Regions from separate parts of the Bowdeniella massiliensis genome, predicted to be linked through region 2. Evidence: riboswitches for the same ligand, from Rfam matches in the RefSeq annotation. Region 2 holds a riboswitch; the other holds the start of a gene.
The links. A riboswitch is a leader RNA that binds a small molecule or an ion and turns the genes downstream of it on or off. The one in region 2 is predicted to bind S-adenosylmethionine.
Positions count from the first base shown of each region.

Region 1 (4,979 bases), on a different contig from region 2:
GTGGACGCCCTCGAAGTGCGAGAATTCGTAACCCTTGTCGGCGATCTCGGCCTCGAGGTAGGGCAGGTGCTGGAAGTAGTTGGCGTCGAGGTCACCCTCAGACAGCGCAACGTTCGGCTGGACGTAGTCGGTGTATTCGACGATCTCCAGGTCGAGTCCGGCCTTTTCCGCCAGACCCTCATTCTTGACGAAGTTGAGGATCTCGGCGTGCGGCACCGGGGAGGCTCCGACGATCAGCTTGACGGGAGCGCCGCCCTCAGTAGCCGAGGCCTCCCCTGCTGCCGGAGTCGTGGGGGAATCGGTAGAACCGTTACCGCCGCAGGCGGCGAGGGTGAGGGCGGTCGCCGCGGTGATGGCGGCAATCGAGAGGCGGGTGGTACGTGAGCGAGACATGGAATGTCCTTTCGGGTAGCTCAAATGGAGGTTCATGAGGTTGGGGTTGTGAGGGTGCTGGCCTGAAGCTGTTCGCTCCGGTTGGCGGGTGCCTAGCGGTGGTCCACCAACCGGCTCAACATGTCGCCCATCATCTGCACGAGCTGGACGATGAGAACGATGATGACGACGGTCGCGATCATCGTGTCGGTCTGGTAGCGCTGGTAGCCGTAGTTGTAGGCAAGGGTGCCAAGCCCGCCGCCGCCGAGGACGCCCGCGATCGCGGAGTAGCCGACGATCGTGATGATGAGGACCGTAATGCCCTGGACGATTCCGGGCAGGGCTTCTCGTACCTGCACACCGAACATCACCTGGCGGCCGGTGGCGCCCATCATCGTGGCCGCCTCGACCTTGCCCGGATCGACGGCAAGGACGCTCGTTTCGACGAGGCGCGCGAAGAACGGGATTGCCGCGACCGCAAGGGGCAGCACGGCTGACGTCCACCCGATCGCCGAGCCCATGACAAAGCGCGTGAAGGGGATGAGCGCAATCATCAGGATGATGAAGGGAATCGAACGCCCGACGTTGACGATCGCCCCGAGGACCGAGTTGACGGTCCGGTTGGCAAGGACGCCACGCTTGGAGGTGGCGACGAGCAGCAGGCCGAGCGGCAACCCGAGCAGGACCGTGATGAGTGAGCTGAGGCCCGTCATGTAGAGGGTCTCCAGCGTCGCGGGCCACAGCCGGCGCGAGATCGCGGGGTTATCGAACCAGGTCGGCTTGTCCGTAGCGAGCAGCCGAGTGGCGATATCGGCGAGGGCCGGGGTGTGGCTGGCGCTGACGGCAGCGGCGTATCCAAGAATGCTCACAGCTCGACCTCCACTCCGTTCTCGCGGCGGATCTGCACCGCATGGCCTTCGCGCCACAGCGCGTCGCGCGCCTCACCGGCGACGTCGGGCGGGACGGATACCGCGAGGCGTCCCACCTGCGCGGAGCCGATGGTCTCGAAGGTTCCGGCCGCGATATCGCCGCCGAGATTCGCAACGGCCGAGAGCACGCGCGCGCCCGTAGGCTCGCCAGGGTGGGAGGTGAACATGACGTCCAAGATGGTGTAGCCATCGAGGTAGCCGTCGTCGGGGATCGACGGCGGCGGTACCAGGGCGCGTGCCAGTCGGCTCGTCTTATCGGAGATGATCTCCTCGAGCGTGCCGGTTTCCGCGACCTCGCCGGCGCTCAGCAGCGTCACCGAGTCGCAGATCTCGCGCACGACGCTCATCTCGTGGGTGACGATGACGATCGTGACGCCGAGCTGATCGCACACCTCGCGCAACAACTGCAGGATCGAAGTCGTCGTCTCGGTATCGAGCGCGGAGGTCGGCTCATCGGCCAGGAGCACCGGCGGGCGGGTCGCAAGGGCTCGCGCAATGCCGACGCGCTGCTTCTGCCCGCCCGAGAGCTGGGAGGGATAGGAATCTCCCCTGCCGGTCAGGCCGACGATCTCCAGGAGTTCGGCTACGCGCTTAGCAATATCGCCCTTCGGAGTGCGCATGATTTGAAGCGGGTAGGCGATGTTCTTCGCGGCGGTGCGCTGGTCGAACAGGTTGACGTGCTGGAAGACCATTCCGATACGGCGGCGCAGCGCGCGCCGGGAGCGGGCGTGGGCGGCGGATACTTCAACATCGTCGACGACGACGCGGCCCGAAGTGGGGGTGACGAGCCCGGTCAGGCAGCCGACGAGCGTCGACTTTCCCGCGCCAGAAGGACCTACGATGCCGTGAATGGTGCCGCGTGCGACGCTCAACGTCACGTCGTGCAGGGCTGTCACGGAGCCGTAGGTCTTACCAACTGACTCGAGGGTTATCACCGGGTGTGCCTCCATCGGTCCCGGCGGTAGCACCCTCGCCCGTAATGGGGGGTTGCTGCAGCGTCATCGAGCCGGGTCTCTCAGCTGCTCTGGATGGTTCCGACGCTAGCTTAAACGAAACTTCGCGCTGCGTGCGACCATGGTGTGAGAATTGAGTCATGAATCTCAGCGAGCTACCCCGCGTCCCCGACATTCTCGACGGCTATATTTCGCGACAATTTCGCGTAACAGAAGCCCCCTCGATGCCGCGTGCGACGACGGCCACGCTGGTCCACCATGCGGAACTCCTGCCTGATGCGCAGCGAGCGATTCTCTACCTGCCGGGCTATTCCGACTATTTCTTCCAAACCGAGCACGCGACGGCGTGGCGCGAGCGCGGGTTTGAATTCTTCGCACTCGACATGCGAGCCCAGGGCCGCAACCTCCTGCCCGACCCGCAAAGCGGGGAGGTTCCACTGCCGGAATACCTGCCCGACCTGCGCATCCGGCACGAAGACATCGCGCTCGCGATGCGCGCGCTACGCGAGCGCTACGACCAGATCGCGATCCTCGGCCACTCCACGGGCGGCTTGCAGGCCGTCATGTACGCCTACCTCTCCTCCCCCGCCGCGCACCCCACGCGCTCGCGCGGGCTGCCGGATCGCACGCGCCACCCGCTCGCGCCCGACGCGTTGATCCTCAATTCGCCATGGTTCGGCCTCAACGCCAATCCCCTCACGCGCCTCGCCGCGCCGCTCGGCGTCGCTGCCCTCGCTCGCATTGCGCCGACCCAGCAGGTAGCGACCCTCGACCCGGCATACACGCATGACCTCATCGAGTATGACTCCGGGCGCTGGGGCATCGACCCGATGCTGAAACCGATCGACGGCTTCCCCATGCGGGCGGCGACGCTCGCCTCGGTGTGCTCCGCCCAGCGCCGCCTCGCGCGTGGTCTTCACCTCGATATCGCGACCCTCATTTGCCACTCCGCACGCTCGGGCAATAACTCCCACCCCACCGCCGACGAAGTGGCGACAAGCGACGTCGTGCTCGACGTTGCGGACATGACCGGTCGCGCGATGTGCGTAGGCGTGAACGCCCAGACATACGCCATCGAGGACGGGAAGCACGATCTCGCGCTCTCGGGGCCCGCGGCGCGCGAGACCTACCTGCGGCGCATCACCGACTTCGCCGATCTGACGCTCTTTAGGGCGTGAGCATCCCGGCCGCGATGAGCTCCGCGGCGACGTCCTCGATGAAATCTTCGATCGCTTGCCGCCCCGCGACGGGACCGCCCGCGAGATAGGAATCCGTGCCGAGGAGCATCGCGCTAGGCGTCGCAAGGCGCATTGCCCGCGCCGTCCTGCCTGCCGGATCGCGCACGACGGTCACGGCGGCGCCCGCGCGCTCGGCGGCCGCGTCATCGTCGTCAGCGACGAGCGCGACGACCTCGACGACGTCATCGAGCCGTTCGCGGTAGTGCGCGAGGCGATCGGTGACCTCCTCGCACGCGTGGCATGCCGAGGTTATGTTCACGAGGACGACGGCGTGCTCGGTCGCGAGGTAGGGTAGCGCGACGATCTCGCCGTCGGCACGTTGCACATCGAGCACGGGAACGGCCGAGCGCACATAGTCGTTGCGGCGCGCCTGAAGCTCGGCTTCGGCCTGCCGATAGGCCTCCTGCACGCCCTCATCGCGCGCGCCGGAGCGCTCGCCGGCCAGGTAGCCCCACGCCGCCAGCAGCCCGGCCGCGGCGACGGCGACGCTCGCCGCAAAGCCCACCGGGTGCGCCGCGGCGTAATCCCACGGCCCGACGCGCATCAGGTGCGCGGCAAGCGCCAGGCCCGCGAGCGCCAACAGTCCGAGGTTGCGAGCCACGGTCGCGTACGACATGGGAGCCGAGGACTCGCCAAAGCAGTGGCAGGGCGTGCCGCGTCCCGAGGCGACGGCCGCGGTCACGAGCAGCGTGAAGATGATCAGCAGGGCGAGCAGGCCCGCGGCCGCAGCGACGCCGAAGGCTGCGGGCAGCAGCAACGCGATCGCAAGGCCGAGCTCCACGATCGGCAGGGCGCGCACCGCCCACGGCTTCGCGAGCGCGCGCGGCACGCCGAGCCGCCGCCACGTCGCGATATCGCGCCCGATGCCGGGCGAATGACGCAGCTTGCCAACGCCGCTGCCAATGAAGGCAGCGGCGAGAAGAATCGTTGCAACAGTGAGGGCCACGCTTGCAGATTACAAGATCTGCGTGAGCATCTCGCGCGCCGTTTGCCGCACATCGCGTCCCTCGGACAGCGCCGAGACGGCCGAGCCATCGACGACGGCGACGATGAGCTGAGGCGAGACGTCGATCCCGACGTGGCACAGCACCCGCGCGATGGCGTCATCGAGCTGCTCACGCCCGGCCGCATAGGCGGTTGCCACCGGTGCGGTGCGGGCGGCCTCCAGCAGCTGGAGGTAGTGGTTTTCGAGGCTGTCGGTCGGCGGCAGGCAGGCGCGCAGGATGAGCGAAATTGCCTCGTCCTTCGTCTCGGGCGCCGCAGATTTCTCGATGTCCTCGGCCACCTTTTCGGCGCGCCGAGCCCACATCCGGATGTTGACCTTGCCCGCCTCGGTGAGGAGCTCATCGAGGCCGGAGAAGTAGTACGTCGTCGCCGAAAGCGAGCACCCCACTCTTCGTGCGACGGCGCGGTGGGAGACGGCGACGGGCCCCTCCTCGCGGATAATTGCCGCCGCCGCTTCCACGAGCGCCATCCGTCGCAGTTCG
Region 1 covers NZ_JALIQR010000001.1:65,725-70,703, reverse strand. Annotated here, with positions in the region: gene MUN85_RS00475 (MetQ/NlpA family ABC transporter substrate-binding protein) at 1-393, opposite strand, end outside; gene MUN85_RS00470 (methionine ABC transporter permease) at 486-1,241, opposite strand; gene MUN85_RS00465 (methionine ABC transporter ATP-binding protein) at 1,238-2,236, opposite strand; SAM riboswitch class I at 2,245-2,336, opposite strand; gene MUN85_RS00460 (alpha/beta hydrolase) at 2,395-3,432, shown strand; gene MUN85_RS00455 (MauE/DoxX family redox-associated membrane protein) at 3,422-4,438, opposite strand; gene MUN85_RS00450 (TetR/AcrR family transcriptional regulator) at 4,448-4,979, opposite strand, start outside.
Region 1: linked by a shared signal. The riboswitch ahead of MUN85_RS00465 (methionine ABC transporter ATP-binding protein) and the one ahead of MUN85_RS11050 (OsmC family protein) in region 2 are both predicted to bind S-adenosylmethionine.

Region 2 (4,979 bases):
AATGTCGACCATGGCCGGCACCGTGATACCGAGCGGATAGTCGGGAACCCGATTGAAGTAGGCCTCCTGCAGGCGCTCGATGCCAAGGACCGGATCCTGGCCGCCCGGATCGAGGTCGAAGGTCCAGGAGCGCTCGTCGTGGGTTGGTCCCGCGAGCCCGAGCGAGATGGCGTCCTGCAAGCCCATGAGCTCGCGGACAAGAATGGTGCGGTGTGCCCACGGGCAGGCGCGTGCGGCGGCAAGGTGATAGCGGCCGGCCTCCACCGGCCAGGTCATGTCACCCACCTTCTCGCCCGTCGGTTCGCCCGCGGGTGCATCCGCAACGATCCGATCCGTGATGTAGCGGGTGTCGCGGTCAAAGGTGCCGCTGGTGTCATCGCTCATGATGTCTCCTCGCGTAGGGATGTGGTTAGCTCCACGGTAGGTCGATGACCCCGACATCCGCGAGGTGAGCGATGCGGGGACGACGAGTCTGCCGCCCCCGCATCGCCGAGCTAGGAGGCGGCGACCGCCCCAGCCTCCTGGAACTCGCGCTTCGCGGGAGTTTCCGCGGTGCGCAGCAACCGGGTAGCGGCCGCCGTCGCAAGGGCGAGTGCGCTGAATGCGGCAAGTCCCAGCAGGCCGCGTTCGTGGAGCCACCCGAATGCGAGCGCAGTGGTAGCGGCGATGCTGAGCGCCGCGAAGCCGAGGATCCCTCCCGAGCGTCGCAGTGAGTGATCGCGCGTCACCGCGAGGACTGTTCGCTGCTCGGTGAGCGTGACCGCCAGCAGGATGAGGAGGTTCGTCCCCATTCCGATCCACACGGGATGGACTCCGAGGTGGAACGTCGCCGGCTGCCAACCACCGAGCTGGTACCAGGCGAGACCCGCGCCGAACCCGCCCGCCATTGCGGAAAGAGCTGCTCGGCGGGTGGCGAGTGGCCAGAACAGCACCCCGATGATGGGGGCGAGCGTAGCGCCATTGCGCAACGTCCACGCGAGCACGTTCCACCAGGCCGATTCGCTCGTACGCGCAAACGCAAAGGCGATCATCACGACGGTAAGCACGACGAGCGATCGCCGTGTCCACGTCACGAGCTGCTCGGGGCTCGCATCGGGGCGGATCGCGAGTCCGACGTCGCGCCCAAGGCTCGTCGCGCCGGAGAACTGGCACGGTCCACCCCAACCGAGGGCGCACGCCCAGATGCCGAGGAAGAACAAGGCCGCCAGGGGAGCGGGCACCGCGGACGCGACGTATTGGGCGACGCCAATGAGACCGTTGGAGGCGCCCGGCAGCGTCAGGGCTGCCGCGATTCCGATGAGGGTACCGATCACGATGAACGGCACCGCGAGCCACGCGGCCGTGATCAGCCCCTGCCGGCCAGCGGCGGGCGTGCGGCACGATAGCGACATCTGGAACGCCGCCTGCGCGAGCAGCACGTTGACGATGAACGTACCGAACCAGGCGACGATGAGCCCGGTTCCGGCGCTGGACAGGGAGAACAGTTCCGGCCGCTGATCGCTTGCGGCTGCGAGCGCGGGCAGCCCCGGTGTGCCAAGGACCGCGACGGCGCCCACGCCCAGCATGAAGGCGAATGCGACACAGTTCGAGGTCTGGGCGAACGCGACCGAGCGCATGCCGCCGGCCGCGAGATAGGCCAACAGCAGCAGGGCAGTAAAGATGACGGTTAGGTGCACGGGCAGGCCGGTCACGACGTGCAGCGCGGAGGCGAAGGCGATTGCCGTCGCCACGGCCCACATGGGGAACGTGAAGGCTGTAATACCGCCCGCAATGCCGCGCGCGAGTCGGCCGTAACGATCGCCGATGAGCCCGGAGACGGTGACGACGAGGCGCTGTCGCAGCGGGGCGACGAGTAGTAGCGCAATGAGCAGGATCTGCGTGATCTCAGCGACGCCGTACCATAGCGCGGAAACCCCGGTGCGGTAGCTCAACTCGAGGATCGCGATAAACGATGAGCCCGAGAACAGGCCGGTGATGCACACTGCCACGGTCCACGGTGAAAAGGATCGCCCGCCGACAAAGAAGTCCGCAGCGCCGCCGGCTCGGCCCGCGAGAGCACGCGGGCCGAGAATAAGGAAGAGGGTGTACCCGAGCGCGAGTGTCACCGTCCAGATGCCGACGCTGCTCACGCGCTTACCTCAGCGCCGTTGAGCAGCCAGGTGACCTCGGGCGTGCAGCCGGCCTGGTGGAACAGGTTGTAGGCCGGGCAGCGCTTTTCTACCTGGTCAATGAGCTCAGCAAACTCATCAGTCAGCGCGGTGGCCTCAACCCACACCGTCGCTTCGAGCGAGGTGAATGACGGGCTGACGTCAGCAAGCCCGGCAAAGCCGCGACGGTCGAGCTTGGCCGTCGCCGTGTGGCGGATGACGGCGATATCGATGCCGCGCTCGCGGGCTACGAGCTCAATGAGCACTGTCAGGCAGCCCAGGAATCCACCGACGACGTAATCCATCGGGGTGGGGGCGGAATTATCTCCGCCGAGCGCGACGGGCTCGCCCGTCGTAAAGGAAAACGAGCCGACCTCAACATCGGTGCGGAGCGCTCCGGTCCAGGTGCCGCGGGCGCGGATCGACTTGAGTTGCGGGGTGGACGCGATCGCAGGGGTATCAACAGTAGTAGCGGTAGACATGAATAGTCCTCACGGTAGGACGCCAACGGCAGGCCGAAGTTGGGCAGAAATCTGCCGTGGCTACGGGATGGGGTGGGGCGTCGTACCCCGAGCAGTGCCGGGGTAACTGCGGTCTCACACCGCGGCGAGCATTCGTGTCATGGACAAAACCTCCATCGCACCTGGCGTTAGCACCGGGGCCGCATGGGCGGCGGGTTGCTGCAGCGTTATCGAGCCAGGACTCTCGGCTGCTCTGGATAGATGTCCCGCCAACCTAACGAGCGCTTGCTCCCATCACCCCCTGCCGTCCGCATGATGGACGCTAGGGTGAGCCTATGAGCTCGACGTTTGCCTGGGAAGAGCGGCTTCGCACCCACCTCGCCTCCGTTCCGAGTGCCGAGCGGCCCCTCGCTGTGACCGACGATGGCCGCAAACTGCGGACGGCCGCAGTCCTTGCCGCCCTCAGCCACGAGGAGGATCCGGTCATCATCATGGTGCGCCGCGCCGCGGCGCTACGATCCCACCCGGGCCAAGTCGCGCTTCCCGGTGGATCCATCGAAGCCGGCGAGAATGCGATTGAAGCGGCGTTGCGCGAAGCCCACGAGGAAGTGGACCTCGCCCCCGAGCGGGTGCGGGTCCTCGGGCATCTCGCGGACCACCGGACCGGTGGCTCGGATTTTGCCGTCACGCCCGTCGTTGGCACGGTGGGGGAGCCGGGCGAGCTTTATGCCAAGGACACCGGCGAGGTCGCGAGTGTCCACCAGCTTCACATCTCCCAGCTCGCCGATCCCGATCATCGTGCGACCGCGACCCTCATGCACGGCTATAAAGGTCCCGCCTTCGTCGTCGATGACCTCTTTATCTGGGGCTTTACCGCTCATCTGCTGGATGGGCTGATCGAGATCGGGGGCTGGGCGCAACCTTGGGACCACGCCAAGCAGCTCGATGTTCCGATGGACTTCTTCCGGCCCGAGGTTCGCTAGGTCGTGTCCTTGCTGCTATGACCGATAAATGCACGAAACCCTGCCGGTAGGCGGGCTACTAGCAGGGCGTGTTTTTCGCATAATCATCGCGAAAAATGTGGCGGAGGATGGGGGATTCGAACCCCCGAGGGCTTGCACCCAACACGCTTTCCAAGCGTGCGCCATAGGCCACTAGGCGAATCCTCCTGGATGGACACATCGATGATGTGCAATCAGTAATATTAGCGGCTTTGTGGGCCAGCGTCGAATCTGGCGCAGCTTTGCCGACGTGACGATGACCGCAACTATCGGTTACAGTAGTCGGTGGCCCCCACGTGACGTTATCTCACCCAACTCCCCCAGGGCAGGAATGCAGCAAGGGTAAGTGAGCTCTGGCGGGTGCGTGGGGGTCCTTGCTATCCCCAGGCTGCTTGACCGGGCTGACGATGTCCGTCCTTCGCCCTATGCTTCAAGGGTGAGTACCGCCCTGTATCGCCGCTATCGACCCGAGACCTTTGCTGAAGTGATCGGGCAAGAGCATGTCACCGAACCGCTGACCGCGGCATTGCGGGCTGACCGAATCTCTCACGCCTACTTGTTTTCGGGGCCGCGCGGCTGCGGTAAAACAACGTCGGCGCGAATCTTTGCGCGCTGCCTGAACTGCGCCGAAGGCCCGACGGACACTCCATGCGGGACATGCCCGTCGTGTGTGGATCTCGCCCGCGGCGGCAGCGGTTCGCTAGACGTCGTTGAGATTGACGCGGCCTCCCACAATGGCGTCGATGATGCCCGCGACCTGCGCGAGCGCGCCGCCTTTGCTCCCGCGCGGGATCGGTTCAAAATCTTCATCCTCGATGAGGCCCACATGGTCACGCCGCAGGGGTTTAACGCTCTGCTGAAGATCGTTGAAGAGCCGCCCGCGCATGTGAAGTTCATCTTCGCGACGACCGAGCCGGAAAAGGTCATCGGCACGATTCGCTCGCGCACGCATCACTACCCCTTCCGCCTGGTTCCGCCCGAGCAACTCTCCGCCTACCTCAACCACCTGTGCGAGGCCGAGAGCATCCAGATCGACAAGGGCGTAGTGCCGCTCGTCGTGCGTGCCGGCGGGGGATCGGTGCGTGATTCGCTTTCCGTGCTCGACCAACTCATGGCCGGCGCCATCGACGGCGAGATTGGCTACGAGCGCGCAGCCCAGCTGTTGGGCTACACCTCGGCGGGGCTGCTTGATGATGCCGTCGGCGCAATGTCGGGCATCGATGGCGCGGCACTGTTCCGCGTCGTTGACCACGTCGTCGAATCCGGTCACGATCCCAAGCGTTTTACCGAGGACCTGCTGCAGCGACTCCGCGACCTCGTCGTCCTCGCGATCGCGGGCGATGCGGGACGTGACGCCATCCACGGCGTTC
Region 2 covers NZ_JALIQR010000016.1:50,914-55,892, reverse strand. Annotated here, with positions in the region: gene MUN85_RS11060 (glutathione S-transferase family protein) at 1-384, opposite strand, end outside; gene MUN85_RS11055 (sodium:solute symporter family protein) at 495-2,129, opposite strand; gene MUN85_RS11050 (OsmC family protein) at 2,126-2,629, opposite strand; SAM riboswitch class I at 2,779-2,872, opposite strand; gene MUN85_RS11045 (NUDIX hydrolase) at 2,944-3,591, shown strand; tRNA gene MUN85_RS11040 (tRNA-Ser) at 3,690-3,777, opposite strand; RNA gene ffs (signal recognition particle sRNA small type) at 3,894-3,988, shown strand; gene MUN85_RS11030 (DNA polymerase III subunit gamma and tau) at 4,046-4,979, shown strand, end outside.